Regions from separate parts of the Anoxybacillus sp. ST4 genome, predicted to be linked through region 2. Evidence: a T-box and tRNA genes for the amino acid it is inferred to sense, from the RefSeq annotation. Region 2 holds a T-box; the other holds one or more tRNA genes.
The links. The T-box of region 2 lies ahead of K1I44_RS06485 (valine--tRNA ligase). A T-box ahead of a tRNA ligase gene usually reads a tRNA of that ligase, here a tRNA-Val.
Positions count from the first base shown of each region.

Region 1: it encodes a tRNA-Val, which carries the amino acid that the T-box ahead of K1I44_RS06485 (valine--tRNA ligase) is inferred to sense. The anticodon was not compared.

Region 1 is NZ_JAHZOE010000005.1:360-6,159, forward strand. Features, by position in the region: partial or broken gene K1I44_RS05260 (RNA-guided endonuclease TnpB family protein) at 1-438, opposite strand, end outside; gene K1I44_RS05265 (hypothetical protein) at 526-663, shown strand; gene tnpA (IS200/IS605 family transposase) at 663-1,061, shown strand; gene K1I44_RS05275 (Rpn family recombination-promoting nuclease/putative transposase) at 1,366-2,235, opposite strand; tRNA gene K1I44_RS05280 (tRNA-Val) at 2,399-2,471, opposite strand; gene K1I44_RS05285 (hypothetical protein) at 2,573-3,205, opposite strand; gene K1I44_RS05290 (HD domain-containing protein) at 3,327-3,863, shown strand; gene metC (cystathionine beta-lyase) at 3,884-5,023, opposite strand; gene K1I44_RS05300 (methionine biosynthesis PLP-dependent protein) at 5,027-5,800, opposite strand, start outside.
Region 2 is NZ_JAHZOE010000006.1:74,038-86,682, reverse strand. Features, by position in the region: gene K1I44_RS06515 (type IV pilus modification PilV family protein) at 1-243, shown strand, start outside; gene K1I44_RS06510 (PulJ/GspJ family protein) at 227-796, shown strand; gene K1I44_RS06505 (hypothetical protein) at 812-2,449, shown strand; gene K1I44_RS06500 (ankyrin repeat domain-containing protein) at 2,459-3,307, opposite strand; gene K1I44_RS06495 (Ig-like domain-containing protein) at 3,326-6,742, opposite strand; gene K1I44_RS06490 (bifunctional folylpolyglutamate synthase/dihydrofolate synthase) at 6,801-8,105, opposite strand; gene K1I44_RS06485 (valine--tRNA ligase) at 8,168-10,792, opposite strand; T-box leader at 10,834-11,056, opposite strand; gene K1I44_RS06480 (hypothetical protein) at 11,186-11,377, shown strand; gene K1I44_RS06475 (protein kinase family protein) at 11,362-12,258, opposite strand; gene K1I44_RS06470 (LysM peptidoglycan-binding domain-containing protein) at 12,274-12,645, opposite strand, start outside.

The DNA.
Region 1 (5,800 bases), on a different contig from region 2:
ACGACCTTCTACTTCACGACTCTTTGCAAAACGAATCCATCCAAGTTTAGGCAATTTGATTTTATTACCATCAATAGCAATATTGCCATTTGTATGTTTTGTCGTGTAAGACTGAACAGGATTTTTCTTGGACTTAAAACGTGGTTTATTGTTTTGTTTCTTGAAGAAACGAGAATAAGCATCAGCGAGATTTTTTAATGACGATTGAATCGCAATACTATCTACTTCTTTTAGCCAAGTTAACTCTTTTTTTAGTTGTGTTAACTGAGCAGAACAAGAATTATAAGTTAATCCTTTTCCTGTTTCTTTGTAAGCATTATCCCATTTTGCTAAAAAATGATTAAATACAAATCGAGAACAACCAAATGTCTTATTAATTAATATTTCTTGTTCTTTGTTTGGATAGATGCGAAATTTGTACGCTTTGTTGACTAACATTGACTTCACCTCCTTTTGTATATATACTATAAGTATATATTTTATTACCAGCATATGTCAAGAATATATATATATTAGGAGGGTGAAATGATGGAACGTGTACCAAAATTAATTAAGTTTCCTGTCGATTTAGTCTTTCGAATTGAGGAATATCGAAAGAAAAATAACATTTCAACTTTTGCAGGTGCGGTTTATGAGCTGATTCGCAAAGGCTTGGAAAAGTAATGGAATATATCTCTGAAAATCATAGTAAACATTTGCTTATATGCCATTTAATATTTGTTTGCAAATATCGAAAAAAGTTATTATTAAAAGTCGGTGATGATATTAAAACTGAAATCGAATCAATAGCTAATCATTACGGTTGGCAAATTATTGAGCAAGAAATAGACCAAGACCATATTCATATCTTAATCAGGTATTCCACGAAATGGAGTATTCTTGAAATCGTTAGATTATTGAAGCAACTCACAACTTATCGAATGTGGCAACAGCATAACAAATATCTTTCTCAGCATTTTTGGAAAGAACGAACCTTTTGGAGTGATGGATATTTTTCTTGCAGTATTGGAAATGTAAGCAAAGAGATTATCCTAAAATATATTCAAGAACAAGGTCGTTAGGGCTTACATCCCCTAGCCTAAAGGCGTAGGGGTTTTACGCCCATCTCTATAAACGATAGTACTAATGACGCTCTTATTTAGAAGGATTGATGATTTTTAAATGTTTGTCAATGAAAATTTTTATCACCCTCATACTTACGGACACACGCACAATGACAACAAAATGAGAACATCTTAAGAAATATTCGTGATAATTTGCAACGTTAGAAGAAAGCGTTTTAAACGGCAAACGAACATCATATTGGCACCTACTCATTGTAAAACAAAAAACTGCCGTCTCCAAAAAGGTCGACGACAGTCCCCCCTACTCCAACAACCGCTCCACTTCTTCTTCCGAAAGGTCCGTGACGTTCGCAATGTCTTTTACACTCATCCCTTTTTTCGCCATCGTTTGTACAAGACGCTTCATTCCTTGCTTTATTCCTTGCTTCACCCCTTCTTCTCTTCCTTTTTCTAACGCCTTTTGTTCATAAGAAATAATCAATTCCATCACTTGTTCTTTTTCTTTCGTCTCCATTTCATTCACCTCGCTTCGTAGTCTTCGTTCTTCTTCATCGGATAGTTTCATATATGTTTCAAAAAAACCAAACAGCAATCGTTGTTTCGCTTCGTCCAATTCCATCCGTACAAGCATACGTAAGAATTGTTTTTTCAGTTCTACTCGTTCACTTTCAGTATATCCCATTTTGCTTAACAATGCAGCGGCGATTGGATTGTCTTGACGAATGTAGTTTCGCCAGTTTTGTTTGCGCAATTCGACAGTAAAAAAACGAAAGTCAAGCACGTTGCCAAAAGGAAATTGGAGGGTAAATGTCGATGGTTCGTCGCGGATCGTATCGTAGCTAAATACAGCAATTGGTACAATGTTTTTACGGTACTTTTCAAACAAACGGCTAAAATAAATAAACATCCGTTCAGGAAATGATGGTTGCACATAGCTTTGGTTTTCGATATGCACAATGACAAGCCCATCTTCGCCTTTTAACTTCGTTTCGACAAGCACATCGACACGGTACTTTTCTCCTGCTGTCACATCGGTGAACAACTCCTCTGATAAAAACGACAAATGCCGAAAGTCGATATGCTCATGCATCGCCGGAAAAAAGAGAACAATAAATTCCTCAAAAAACGTTTGAATCAGCTCTTTAAACAGACGGTCATGATCAATGGACATATAGTCACCTCGCATACAATGATTTCGACGTTTTTATTCGACAACATCGGCGATTTTCCTGCATACAAAATGTGGGTGAATTCTCGAACATGCTCGGCAGTCAGGAGGAGGGGAGAAACAACAAAAAAAACCCGAGCTCTTTCATCGAACTCGGGTTTTGCGATGATTCCGACTGGGCTCGAACCAGCGACCTCCACCCTGTCAAGGTGGCGCTCTCCCAGCTGAGCTACGGAATCGTATGTTGTTGTGTTATCGAACACATTTTTCATTATACGTACTGTACACTACTTTGTCAAATACTTTTTTAAAAAATTTTTAGCCATTGCGTATGCAACGGCTAATGGCGGATGAAATCGATATGGGTTGCTTGAAAGAGCCCGTCTTTATATTCGTATGAGACAATTAAACTGCCGATATATTCGCCCCTTTTTCTTTCCAACAATAAAACGGCCTTCAATTTTTGTTTATCGACGGCGTATTTTAAAAAGCGATTGAATGTTGTCTTTATCCCCTTCCCGCCTTCGCGATTGTGCGGAATAAGCGCGTGGACATGATCGATGATCAACTCTGTCCCTTCGTCCGTCTCGTTCATTTTGACGCTCTTTAAAATGATCGGACGCGGATCTTCGACAAGGACTTCTTCAATGCCGTTTCGTTGATGGGATAACACATGCACCTCGTTTTTATACGTTCCGTTTCCGCGCGATTTTACGAGAAAAACAACAATATCTTCCTTTCCATCTTCCGTAACGTCCACGGAATATAATTGCGGAAGTGCTTTCGGATCGTTTACATGTTCCCATTCTGGAAACGTATACGTCTCTTTTCCGACATGTAGCGTTAAGTTGCGAAGCCACTCTCCATCTTCTTTGCCACATAGCTGCACGTTCGCTTCGTCCAATTTTTTCGTACACACGTCCCCTTGAGCCGACACGACCGTCATAACTGATAATAATAAGGATAAAAACATACGCGTCCTCCAAACCTTTTTTTCACTTAGTATGAAGAAAAAACAGAAAAAATATGTATTGCCTTTTCTAAAAAAGACATGATATGATAATTAGAAAAACATTCGAAAGGGATGGTGAGCTATGAGACGTGTCACATTAACTGACATCTTCCTTCACCCCATCACTCAAAAATATTTGAAACGTTCAGGCGTCGCGCACGCCATCGCTACCGCATACCACGCATATCGCCTCGCCTTGCTTTATGGAGTGAACGTCGATTTAGCAACAAAAGCTGCTTTGCTTCACGATATCGGTCATTATGAATGGTACTCAAACGGAACGTGGGACTATGAAACATATAAACAAAACGATATTCATGCGATTAAAGGGGCAGAGCGAGCGCATAAGTTGCTTATTCGACTCGGCGAACACCCTCAACATGCGAAAGAAATTGCCCTCGCCATTTTGCTTCACACCGATTCGTATCTTCCAGAAGGAGAATTAAAACGAAAGCCGCTCCAGACGATCGTCAAACTTGCGGATGAAGCGGATGAAGAACCGGGCGGTAAACATCATTATCGCCAAATCGATGACGAACTCGCCTTGAAAAAAATTCAACAACTTGATCGCATGGTCGAACAGCAAATGAAGCGTGATGCGCTCGACCAAATTAGCTAAGGCTAGGCGATGTGCCTAGCCTATACATATGATAACGCCTGTTCCACATCAGCAAGCAAATCATCGGTCGCCTCTAATCCAACACTTAGGCGCAACAAGCCGTCCGTAATGCCGCGGCGATGGCGCTCCGCTTTCGGCATAGCGGCATGCGACATTTTCGCTGGATACGATAAAATCGACTCGACCGCCCCGAGACTGACCGCAAACACAGGGATGCGCGCATGTTTCACAAACGTCCGCACCGCTTGTTCGTCCTCCAATTCAAACGACAGCACCGCGCCAAACCCGCGCGCTTGATCGCGATGAATGACGTGCCCTTCATGAAAAGAAAGCCCTGGATAATATACGTGCGCCACTTTCGGATGACGATGTAAAAACTGCGCCAGCTGCAACGCCGAACGTGAAGCGTAATCTAACCGAACGTGAAGCGTTTTTAACCCGCGCAACACAAGCCACGCATCTTGCACGCCAAGCACCGCACCGAACGAATATTGCAGTTTGCGCAGCTCTCGCGCCAAGCGCGCATCTTTTACAACCGCAAGTCCAGCTACAACGTCGCTATGGCCAGCTAAAAATTTCGTCGCGCTATGCAAAACGACATCGACGCCGAGATCAAGCGGACGCTGTAACACAGGCGTCGCAAACGTATTATCTAAAAACGTTAAACACCCGTGCGCCTTAGCGAGCTTCACAACCCCACGAATATCCGTAATTTTCAATAGCGGATTCGATGGCGTTTCCATATAAATGACTTTCGTGTTTGGGCGAATGTGGCGCGCTACCGCATCTAAATCAGTCATATCGACAAACGTATGCTCGATGCCAAATCGGCTCAATACATCGGTGAGGATGCGATACGTTCCACCATACACATCATCGGTAATTAATACGTGATCCCCTTTTGATAACAATAAAAAGGCTGTTGAAATGGCAGCCATGCCCGATGCGAACGCAAAACCGCTCGCTCCACCTTCTAATTCCGCAATCGTCTCCTCTAACGCCTCGCGCGTCGGATTGCCCGAACGGCTATAATCGTATTTGCCAAACGTATCGAAATCAAACTGATGAAACGTTGACGCATGATGAATCGGAACGCTAACGGCCCCTGTTTGCGCATCGATCCGCCATTTATTGTGAACGAGTTGCGTTTGCAAATCCATCTTTTACACCTCTTTCATGCGTTGAAACGCTTGAGTTAAATCGGCAATTAAATCGTCCGCATGTTCAATGCCGACAGAAAAACGCAATAGGCGATTACACACCCCGTTTGCGATGCGAACATCCTCTGGAATATCCATATGCGTTTGCGTCGCTGGATACGTAATAAAACTTTCGACACCGCCTAAACTTTCCGCAAACGTAATGAGCTTTAAACTTCGCAAAAAGGCATCCACCCATTTTTCATCGCGCACGCGAAACGACAACATTCCTCCTCTTCCCGGATACAATACGTCCGTCACATCTTCATGTTCGACTAAAAATTCATATATCGCCTTTGCGTTTTGTTCGTGCTGGCGCATGCGAAGCGCAAGCGTCTTCATGCCGCGAATTAACAGCCATGAATCAAACGGCGACAACACTGCACCGATGGCGTTATGATACATCGCTAGCTGTTCGCACAATTGTTTTCCTTTGGCGACAATGAGCCCGGCTAGCACATCGTTATGTCCGCCTAAATATTTTGTCGCGCTATGAACGACGATGTCGGCTCCTTTTGTGAGCGGCTTTTGCAGTACAGGGGTGTAAAACGTATTATCGACGATAAGAAGCAGCCCATGTTGTTTCGCAAACGCCGCGACCGCTTCGATGTCCGCTTCTTGCATTAAAGGATTCGTTGGCGTCTCTAAAAAAATCGCTTTTGTTTTGTCCGTCACATATGCCTTTACCGCATCAACATCGCGAAAATCGACGTATGTAAACGACAGCCCGTATTTCTT
Region 2 (12,645 bases):
AATGTCGCATACGATGAAGAAGACGTACAAGCTTGGCTCATTCCATACGATCAAGCGATATGGTCGCAAATAAAAACAAGCCCACCAACTGAATTTCCTGACCCTTTAAAACAAGTGATTGAACAAGAAAAAGAAATGGCTGAAGACGTAGGAAATTATTTACTTCGTTTATATGTCACCGTCCGTTCAAACAACGAAGTAGTCGTATTAAAAGGAGTGATCGCCAATGAACGTATTCGCTAATGAACGAGGATTGACGCTTATCGAGCTGCTTGTTGGGCTAGCGATCACATCTATTATTGCCGCTTCTGCATACGGCGTGTTTACAGCAGGAACGAAGGCGTATAAACGCATCGGCATTGAAAATCAACTGCGAAGCGAAGCGGACATATTAATGACTACAATTTTTAACGAGCTCTATACGCTGGCGCCAGACGGTTTAAAAAAAGATGAGTCAAATAACTACACACTTACATTTGTGAATCAAGTAAAAAAAGAAATTGATACAAATACAGGGCTCGTGGAAGAAAAGGAAAAAGGAAATGAGACGCTACAAATCATGATCGACGCGTCAACCGGAACGTTACAAATGAACGGCAAACAAATCACGACATCTAACTTACGAATTATTCCTGAACAATCTACATTCACCTATACGTGCATTCGAGAACAACAAAACGTATGTAAAAGCGGCATCATTTCGATTCGTTTATCTGTTCAAGACGACGATCATCGAAATCCGGATGATCCATTATATATTGAACCGTTTACGTTACAATCGGAATTCGGTTTTTAAAGGGGGGAGATTGAGTTGAATGAAAAAGGATACAGTCTTGTACTCGTGATGCTAACCGTCACCGTCTTTTTTATTATCGGGCTCACGATTTTATCCGTTAGCATATATCAAGCAAAATTTACACAAGTGCGTATAGAAGATGTCACATCGCTTCACGATGCCGTCAAAAACGTAGAAGAAACGGTCGCTGAACTAAAAGTAAAAGTCGAACAGTTAACGTTATCGACCCCTGCGCAGCTTGATCTTGATTTAGGCAATGCACAAGCAGGTTTTTTGAACGAGCTTATGAACCGCCATGGCGTCATGATCGAAGATATAACGGATGCGAAAGGGATTATGCGCAATCGATTATTTACTCGCGTCTTTCGCATATCTGCCCCTTACGGAAAAAAAGTAGTTACACGCGAAGTGATTATTACGAATGCACCGAGCTTTTTAAAATACGCCCTTGGGTCGCGTGAAAATGTTACGTTAAATGGCGGGGCATATATTCATGGCAATATATATGCAGGGAAAAATATATACATCACAAACGTCGCTAACTATATTTACAACTCAACGCTTTATTCTGTGCAAACATCATTCCCGACGACAAGCGAAAAAAGTATATTGTTCGTTGAAGGAGATCGCTATGCATGCGATCACGGAAACGGAGCAAAAAGTTGTTACACGATATCAAACGAATTTACAAAAAACATGAACGATTTTTCATCTAGCTCCCTGTCGTTTCAATATCAAGGACCGAGCATTCAAAAAGAACAAGAGGAGTTTATTGATGTGAACTTTGATTTCACATTAAAAGATAAACTGCTTTCAGCAGCTGGTATTGATGCATTTGATCAAAGTAAACAAACGCAGTATCAAAATCTCATTTCTTTACCATTATCAGAGCTTATAGAACAAGTAAAATCATCGTTTGTGACTGTTGTCGTTAATGACCTTGTCGATTTATCAACCGCATTAGAAGGGGCAATTGCAAGCGGAAAATCTATTTTTCTTGATACGAGTACGATTCCTTATTTTGATATTTCTTCATTGACTTTAAATGATAACCAATGGTTAATTGTAAACGGCGACTTGACGTTAGAAAACGCAGGAAGTTCTCCTTTACAAATTTCAGGAAACATCATTGTCCTTGGCAACTTAACGATTACAGGGCAAGTGGCGTTCGATTCTACTGTCTACGTCAACGGAAATACATCGATTTACAATACGACGATTAGCGGCTTAAACGGAAAAGAAGTCGTGTTATTAACAAAAGGGGAGCTCGAAATCGCTCGTGTGAACGAATTTACGAACAATTTTTCACTCACTACACCAAATTTAAAAGGATTTTTCTACACAGATAGCAACGCTGTGATTTATGCTGTTGGTTCGTATATAAACATTGAAGGGGGGCTGTTTGCCCGTGGCAATTCCTCCATCATTCCTTATACGGATGACAACGGGCTCGTTATTAACGCATATCGCGGCGAAACGAGCGATAGTGGAACGAATCTTTCTTTTCAAGCGCCTATATCATCAGAAGAAGAACAAAAACAATTCGCTCGCTTTGTTGTCAAACATAATAAAGATGTATTTATTAACCGCGGTCTCGGCTTACCGCTTGTCAAACAGCTTGCTGTCATCGTCGATGAACTGCGAGTAAAGTAAGAAAAGGAGCTACTTCGCTCCTTTTCCTTTTAGCTGCTTGATTATGTTTTCATGTTTCCAATATTGCGCAAGAGAAAGAGCTGTATTTCCCGTCCCGTCTTTTATGTGTACATCCGCTCCGTAACGAAGTAAAAGCGTTACTAACTCATCATATCCGTATTCTGCTGCAACCATTAACGGGGTTTTTCCAATATTCGTTTTTGCGTTGACATTTGCCTTTTTCTCTAATAAATATGTTGCTACATCAATAAAATTTCGTTCCACTGCTTTATATAGCGGGGTTTCACCATCTTTATTTGCGATCTCCGTATTTGCTCCACGTTCATATAAAAAACGGACAACATCGACATTTCCAGCTTGCACAGCGAGCAACAACGGCGTTTCACCACGTATATTTACCGCATTGACGTCAACATCGTATTGACAAACAAGCCGAACAAGTTCGAGATTTCCGCTTCCTGCCGCAGTATGCAAAGGGGTATTCTTCTCTTGATCTTTCTCTCGCACCGTTTGTTCGTTCACCATTTGTTTCACAATTTCAATATTTTCTTCATCCCCTTGGGCAATAGAAGAAGCGAGTGCAAAATGAAGGGGAGGAAGCGGCATGACAGCCGACTTTCCTCCAGCTTTCAATAGTTGTACCGCAATTTCACGCTGACCGTTACGCATCGCCACATCAAGCGGTGTCTCATTGTTCATTTGAAAGTTAATATTTTTTTCTTGTTTCATATATTCGCGCACCGCTTCAACGTTTCCTTGCTCAATCGCTTGTATGAGTCGTTGTTGCTTTTCTTCTTTTGACAGGAAGCAGCCGCTTAACAAGCTGATGATGACAACGAGCATCATCACTTTTTTCATACGTGTTCACATCCTTTGTTAGTACAGCCAGCCGTTTTTATTTCCGCCTTTCGTTGGATCTGTCGCATGTTCGACGATACGAATGACCGTAGATGCCGTCCACACTTTTCCATTTTCGTCAACGAGCCGAACCGTTAGCGGTGTTTCACCGAGACGTTTCGCAGTTACTTCCCCATTTTGATCGACAACGGCATAGTAACTATTTTCGACAGTAAATGAACGGCTTACAATTTTTGTCGTCGCATTAGCTGGAATCGGTGCAATGTATGGCAATACATTGATCGTTTTTCCTTTTTGGACGAGTAACGTCGATGGAAGGGAAATACCTGTCAACGGCGAACCGACATGAACGATTGCTGTTCCGATCACACCGTTGTGCGCCTGCGCTGTCATTGTCACTTGCCCTGTACTTACTCCTGTGACGCGACCATTTTCATCGACAGAAGCGATATTTGGATTGGACGAGCGCCATTCAATTGTTTTATACGTCGCATTATTTGGCGCAACTGTTGCGGTGAGTGAAACGGTGTCACCGATATTCATATTCACGACCGCTGGCGACACGACAACAGCAGTTACAGGGATCGCTTCGATCGTAACAGTAACCGTTTTTTCAATGAGTTCATCGTTTCTGTTAAACGCCTGAACGGTTAACGTCGTTACTCCTTCTTTTAACCCAGTAATTGTTCCGTTTGCCCCGTTGATTTCAGCATATAAGTTATTTCCTAGTGAATAAGATACCGCTTTTTTCGCATCTGCTGGTGATACGGTTATTGGAATCGGAATCGTCTCACCGACATAAACAGTAAAGTTTTGAATTGTTATCGAATCGACTGGAATGCGTACAATGACCGTCATTGTCGCTGTTTTTATATTGCCGAACATATCTTTTACTTTTGCTGTCACTTGTGCTGTTCCTTCTTGTATTGCGGTAATGACGCCGTTTTGGTCAATCGAAATGACTTGCCCATTACTATTTTCGCTCCATTCTACTGATGCAATTGTCGCTTCTTGCGGCAAGACGTTTAACAATAAGCGGGCGTTTTTCGGTACACCGCGATTCACAAACATCGTACTTGGCAGCGTCACATCTGTCACTTTGTAGTCTGAAACAAACGAGACAGCGTTAAACGATAAATGGACAACTTGCGTATTTATATCTTTGTACGTCAGTTTAGCTTGTGAGAGAGAAAACGTTCCTTTCGCCGTCGGTTTCACTTGAATCGTAAACGTTTGCGGTTCGGCAATATACGTTGTTCCTGATTTAATAAACGAAATATCAGGCAACGTTCCTTGAATTGTATAACCTTCTGTCACCGTTCCTTGTTTTGTGAACCCGTTTGGCAATGAGACAACTTCAATGCCTGCTGGCAATTTTTCTTCAAACGCGACGTTCGTTACTTTTAACAACGTATTCGTCAATAACGATAATGGTTTTGGTGTGAGCGTATATTGCATCGTAATCGATTCATTGACAGGAGCTAGCGTTGTTGAAATCGTTCGGCTGACTTCAATGTTTGCCGATACTTTTTCAATCACGACTTGAAATTCTTTCGTTACTTTTGCTCCGCGTGCATCGGTTGCTTCAATTTTTATTTTTACCGTTCCGCCGTTTGGCATATTGTGCGGAATCGACTGAATGATCGTCGTGCCGTTCGGCACATTGTTTTGGGCATACACTTCTTGATCGTTCAACCATACTTTTGTAGAAAACGTTCGGTCGACTAAGTCTAAATCTTCTACTTTATACGATAGCTCAATTGGCTGATTGCTCGGAATTTTTTCGTTTTCTTTCGGTGTGATAACCGTCAGTTGCGGTGCATGGTTCGACCCGAAAAATGCACGGTACATCGTATTGACGAATAGTTTTTGTTCTTGTTCTGGAAACGCAGCCGTCGTTCCGACATGTCCTGTTCCAGAATATGTGACATTTCCTTTTGAATACGTATAATAGTGGTTCCAACTATCATATACATCACGCGGAGAACCTTGGATGTTGTACCATGGAATGACATCCTCATCTTCTAAATTGAGCGTGTAATATTGGTTGTGCGTTGTCGCAATAGCAATGCTATCACCTAATTCAAACGGATAATTTGTCATAAGCCCATGATTCACTTGTTTCGTATTCGTCGATGGATTTGGAGCACCGTTTCCTAAGTCCGTCTGCGGTTGAATTTGCCCAACAATCGGACCGAACTCATTCACCCATACATTGTTCGCCCCAAACATGACATCGTGTGTAAACATAACACTTTGCCCAGATTGGATAAAGCTTTTCACTGATTGAATAGCATTTTGGGTTAATGAAATCGGTGAGCCACACCCGTTATAACAATCAGCGAATCCAAAAATAATCATATCGTATTTCCCGTTAATCACTTCGTGTGAATAATTTGGCTCATATTGCTTGCTTTTTTGAAAGTCAGTTAACGTCGTCACATCGATTGCAATGCTATATTCATTCGCACGACTTAAAAAGCTCGGATTCATATTTTTCGTATTGAGCAACGAGCTCGCATCGTTTCCTTTACGTATTTGCAATATTTTGATCGTTGCTGGCACATCTTGAAATTTCACGAACCCTTTTTCATAATCTTTTAATGCGCTCGTTTCATCAACAATTTCTATTTTCCAGTAACGCGGGCCAGAATAACCTGCTGGGAACGTATATGAAATCGTTCCTGTCGCTCCTTGCGCTTGTTTGGATGCAACAATTTCTTCGCTCGTATATTTATCGTTAAAATCCGAATCAATGTACAAATTAACAGTCAACAGTTTATTTTGAAAGTGTGTATAATTGACAATTTCATATTGGAACGATATTGTATCACCTTTCTTATACGTTTGTGTGGAAGAAGGGATGCTCGTTAATACGAAATGAGGTCGTTTGTTTGCTGTCAAATAGTTTGTTATGTTTGTCTTTGTTGTAAAGAAAATAACGTTTGCTTTTGATTTCCATTCGTTTGATTGAGAGTAATTATACAAATTACTTCCTAAATATTTTTTCACGCTACTGTCGTGAAGAAAAACAGGCAATCCTTTGTCTATATAAAACTGTTTTATTTGTTTAGCTTTCAAATGTGTAATATCGTTTAAAACATTCGACGTATCGTGTGATGCGCTTCTATTACTACTACTTGTCATCCCAAGTTTCTTCGGATTATAATCCCCACTTGAAATAACGATCGCATCGTATTTTCCGTCTAGCTCATCGCGCAAAGCAACGAATCGCTTCATCGTCATCGTCGTCACATTTATATTCGACGTACTTCCTAATTCTTGTTTTAATGGTGATGAGGATAATTGATTAGCATGACTCACAATTTCAAGCACATTGTACGCAATACTGGTGTTAGCACGTACAGTCATTGCAGAAAAAAACAACGGAATGAGTAAAAGAACAGTTAAAAACACCGAAACAGCCCTTTTCACCTACCTCTCCCCCTTTCAAAACTCCTACTTTTTATCTATTATACCAACAATCTCTCGTTTAGTTATATTTATTTTTTATAAAATTTCGTACGTTTGAGATAAAATAAAGTGAACCTGTAATTAAAATGATGTCGTCTTTTTCCGCTTGTGTGCGCTTTTCTTTTAGCCATTGTTTCCAATCGTTCGTACATTGAACGTTTCGGTGTGTTGCTTGTTCAGCTAGTTGTTCGGCGGAAAGGGCGCGTGGAAAATCAAACGTTGTAAACGTCATCGTTTGCGCAATCGTTTCTAACTTTCGAATCATCGCAGCAACCGGTTTGTCGCCTAGCGCTGTAAAAAGGACATGTACACTCCGATGCGGATAATGAGCGTTCATTGTCGCCACAAGGCTATCGATTCCTTCTTCGTTATGCGCCCCATCAATAATAATAAGCGGACGATCGTTCATCTTTTCAAATCGTCCGAGCCACTCGGCTTTCCGAACGCCGTTATACATATGTTCTCGCTCAATCAAAAACGAATAATACGTGCGTAAATAATCAGCCGCCATTAGCGCAAGTGCAGCGTTTTTCACTTGATGCGCACCGAGCATCGTTGTTGTCACATTGTCATATGAAGCAAATGGTGTTTGCAGTGAAAAACGTTCTCCATCCGCAGTTGGCTCATGAGCAAAAACGGTAAAATCGCGACCGAGAGCATATACTTTCGAACGTACAGATGCTGCTTTTTCTTCTACGACGCGCAGCGCTTCAGGCTGATCGATCGCAGTTACAACAGGGATCCCTGCTTTTATAATTCCCGCTTTTTCAAACGCAATTTGTTCAAGCGTATTCCCTAATATATGTATATGATCGTAACCGACATTTGTAATCACCGATAAGAGCGGATAAATAATGTTTGTTGAATCTAGGCGGCCACCAAGTCCTACTTCAAAAATGACGACGTCTTGTACGTTCATTTTTCCAAAATAATAGAGCGCCATAGCCGTAATAACTTCAAATTCGGTCGGACCACCTAATTCCGTCTGTTCTAATTCTTCTGCCAAAGGTTGAATCACTTGAACAAGTTTCATTAAATCAACGTCACGAATCGGTTGGCCATTGATGCTAATCCGTTCATTAAATTGTTCCACATACGGCGATGTAAATGTTCCGACACGATAGCCTGCCTCTTGCAATATATGGCGTAAAAAACAAACGGTCGATCCTTTGCCATTCGTACCACCGACATGAACCGCCTTAATGCGACGTTCTGGATGTCCAAGCTTCTCCATCATCCATTCCATTCGTTTCAACCCCGGCTTCACCCCTAACGTTAAGCGACTATGAATCCAATCGACCGCTTCTTTATATGTGCGAACCATGAAAAATCCCTCCTCTACAAAATGAAAGACGAACCCAAAGTGGATTCGTCTTCATCATAAAACTATTGCTTTAATTGTGCAAGACGGGCGCGAACCGCTTCACGTTTTTCTATATAGTCGCGCTCTTTTTTCCGCTCCTCTTCGACGACGTGCGCTGGCGCTTTTGCTAAAAATCCTTCATTGCTTAATTTCTTTTGCACACGCTCGACTTCTTGATCGAGTTTTTGTAACTCTTTTTCGAGGCGTTTCACTTCTTCTTCAATATTAATTAATCCTTCAAGCGGCAAGCTTAGTTCCGCACCTGTCACAACAGCCGTCATCGCTTTTTCAACAGTTGGAATGGCTGTGCCAATCACAAGTTCACTTGGATTGCAGAAACGCTCAATATATGAACGGTTTTTCTCAAGCGTTGTTGCAATGTGCTCGTCTTTCGCTTTAATGTGTAACGTAATTGGCTTGCTTAATGGAGTATTGACTTCAGCGCGAATGTTACGCACCGCGCGAATAATATCAACAAGCAAGCGCATTTGCTCAGCAGCTTCATGATTACTAAGTTCAGGACGAACTTGCGGCCACGGAGCAACTGTAATCGACTCTCCTTCATGCGGAAGCTGTTGCCAAATTTCTTCTGTGACAAACGGCATGAACGGATGAAGGAGGCGCATCGTTTGATCAAGCACATAAGCAAGCACTGAGCGCGTCGTCTTTTTCGCTTGTTCATCTTCACCGTATAACGGTAACTTCGCCATCTCAATATACCAATCGCATAAATCATCCCAAATAAAGTTATATAACACGCGACCGACTTCGCCAAACTCGTATTTATCTGCAAGTTTTGTGACCGTCTCGATCGTTTCATTTAAGCGCGTTAAAATCCAGTGGTCAGCAACCGTTTTTTCACCGTTTAAGTCGATGTCATCATACGTGAACCCTTCCATATTCATGAGCGCAAAACGAGACGCATTCCAAATTTTATTTACGAAATTCCATGTCGCTTCAACTTTTTCGGTGCTAAAGCGCAAGTCTTGACCTGGAGCGCTTCCTGTTGCTAAGAAATAGCGAAGCGAGTCCGCACCGTACTGATCGATAACATCCATCGGGTCGACGCCGTTGCCGAGCGATTTGCTCATTTTTCGTCCTTGTGCATCGCGCACTAATCCGTGAATAAGCACATCTTTAAACGGACGTTTTCCTGTAAATTCGAGCGCTTGGAAAATCATGCGCGACACCCAGAAGAAAATGATGTCATACCCTGTCACAAGCACATCTGTCGGATAATAGCGGTTGTAATCTGTCGCTGTTTCATCTGGCCACCCCATCGTTGAAAACGGCCAAAGCGCAGAGCTAAACCACGTATCTAATACGTCCGGATCTTGTTCCCAATTTTCGATGTCTGCCGGCGGTTCATGATCAACGTACACTTCGCCCGTTTCTTTATGGTACCATGCTGGAATGCGATGACCCCACCAAAGTTGGCGAGAAATGCACCAGTCGCGAATATTTTCCATCCAATGTAAGTACGTTTTTTCAAACCGCTCTGGGACGAAGTTTACTTTTCCTTCCGTCTTTTGCAATTCAATTGCAGCTTCAGCAAGCGGCTTCATTTTCACAAACCATTGCGTCGATAAATATGGCTCTACAACCGCCCCGCTACGCTCGCTATGACCGACTGCATGCATATGTTCTTCAATTTTAAATAGCACGCCTTGTGCTTGTAAATCTTTCACAATTTGTTTCCGGCATTCGAAGCGATCGAGCCCTTTATATTGAAGCGCATTGTCATTCATCGTACCATCTTCGTTCATCACAAGAACGCGAGGTAAGTTGTGACGGTTGCCGATTTCAAAGTCGTTTGGATCGTGCGCTGGCGTAATTTTGACCGCCCCTGAACCGAACGACATATCGACGTATTCATCACCGATAATTGGAATTTCACGACCAACAATCGGTAAAATGACTGTTTTTCCGATGAGATGTTTGTAACGTTCATCTTCTGGATGAACCGCAACGGCTGTATCACCAAGCATCGTTTCTGGACGCGTCGTCGCCACTTCAATATAGCCAGAGCCGTCAGCAAGCGGATAGCGCATATGATATAGCGCACCTTGTACATCTTTATATACGACTTCAATGTCCGATAATGCTGTTTTTGTTACTGGATCCCAGTTAATAATGTACTCTCCACGATAAATCAGTCCTTTTTTATATAGCGAAACGAACACTTCGCGCACCGCTTTAGATAGTCCTTCATCAAGCGTAAAGCGCTCTCGCGTATAATCGAGTCCGAGCCCAAGCTTTGCCCACTGGGAGCGAATATGCCCAGCATACTCTTCTTTCCATTTCCACGTTTCTTCAACGAACTTTTCACGTCCTAAGTCGTAGCGCGTCTTTCCTTCATTGCGCAACTTTTCTTCGACTTTCGCTTGCGTGGCAATTCCCGCATGATCCATGCCTGGAAGCCATAACACATCGTATCCTTGCATGCGTTTCATGCGTGTAATAATGTCTTGTAACGTCGTATCCCATGCATGTCCTAAATGAAGTTTCCCTGTCACGTTTGGCGGTGGAATGACGATTGTAAATGGCTTTTTCGTTTCATCGCTTGTTGCTTCAAAAAACTTCCCTTTTAGCCACCATGCATAGCGATTCGCTTCTACAGCACGATGATCATATTTTGGCGGTAACATACAAATCCCTCCTTCAATCAAATAAAAAACTCCTTTCATCCGAAAAGGACGAAAGGAGACTCTTTCGCGGTACCACCTTTTTTCTTAAGCGATGCTTAAGCACTCAAATCGATAACGGCGACGCACCGGCTTCTCCTACTTTCGTTCGAAGAAGCAGCTCCAGGGCGACCTTCCGACGACCACAAACCTAGGAAATCTCGCAGCTATTGATTTCCCTCTCTGCAAGGCGGGTTACGCCGTACTCTTCCCTATCTTCGCTTTTTTCTGTTCATACATAATACTATATAAAAATCATACGAATCGTCAATAAGGTTTGCCACATTTTCACTTCTTTATACATATGATAAAAAAGAAAAACTCCATGCGGAGCAAAATTGAAAAGGATGTGAGCATATGCGTAAACGTTACAACCCGTACGCTTGGCCACCGTGGCTAAGAAAACTTCGCTTCATTGCCGAGCAATGTATCATCCCGATTACCGTTGTTCAAGCTATTCGAACGATTTTATTTCCAACAACGATTGACGTCATTTTACTCGCTATTTTCATTCTTCTTTCCTTCGCTTTACATTACGATTGGATTTGATGTTGTTGCTTTTCTTCTTCCCATTTTCCAATGACATATTCAATATTTTTCATTTGCCAATATGCCCGTTGCCAAGCAGCTGTCAGTTGCCGGTCGTGTCGATGTTGTTCGTAGCGATGAATAAGTTGAACGAATACGTGCGGATCGGCAAGAAAGTGAAAAAACAATAACCGTTCATCTTCTTCAAGCGCCAATGTTTGTTCATATTGTGCAAGCCACTGTACCGCTTCATCACACGTCAACGGATACGTATACAAATATTGGCGAAAAAATAAGAGTAAATCATGAAATGGTGGAGCCCAGCGCGCCCGTTCAAAACTAATAAAATACGCTGTGCCGTCATCCCGTTCTACATAATGTTGGAACGACGGATGCCCATGAATGTAACAAATGCGTACGGTTTTTTTTTCTTTCATTCGCTCGCGCCATTCATTTAACGTATGTTCAGAAAACGAGATGGCGCGCATAATATCGAGAAAATGGGTGCAACATTGTAGCTGAAATGGGGACATATACCACTGTTTTTCACATTGTTCAATATGATGAGTTAATGTTTGTTTTGCCTTTTCAAGTGAGCTTTTTCGTTCCTTATAATAAGATTCGATTTCCGCTTCAGTCGTTTGTATTTCTTTTAATGAATGTTTATGCCATCGTGCTAAATCGTGAAAAAAAGATGATGTCGGATGTTTTTTTTGTTTTAACCAAGGCATCGTATAATACCATTGATTATCTCGTTTTTTCGCTTCATAAATAGGGACGGCAAGCGGAATGCGTAAGCGATAAGCTTGCTCAATCGCCTGCCAATGAGCAAATGAATCGATGCGTTTAATCGCGTATGTTCCATTTGTCGTTTCCCATTTTTGTACGCTCGCTTGTTTCATCACCATGCCGCCCTTTTATACTTTACTTGGCGTTGGAATGTATAGTAACTGACCTTCATGTACATCTGCACCACTTTCAAGGTGATTTGTACGCAACAACTGTTGAACAGATACGTCGTATCGCTCGGCAATCTTGTCCAACGAATCGCCTTGTTGGACGATGCAAATTTTCAAACGAGCAAACGCCTGTTCTTCATTTTTACCAAATAGTTTTGTTAAATATAACGCATTTTCATTTCGCTTTTCGTTCGTCTCCCTTCCTTTTAGTTCAAGTTGAAAAGACGTTTCTTCTCGTTTGCTCTCCTGTTCTTCATATCCCTTTTGAGTATCAACCTGTTCTTCTTCATGCTCTCCTTGAACATCAATCCGTTCTTCTTTATGTTCGTC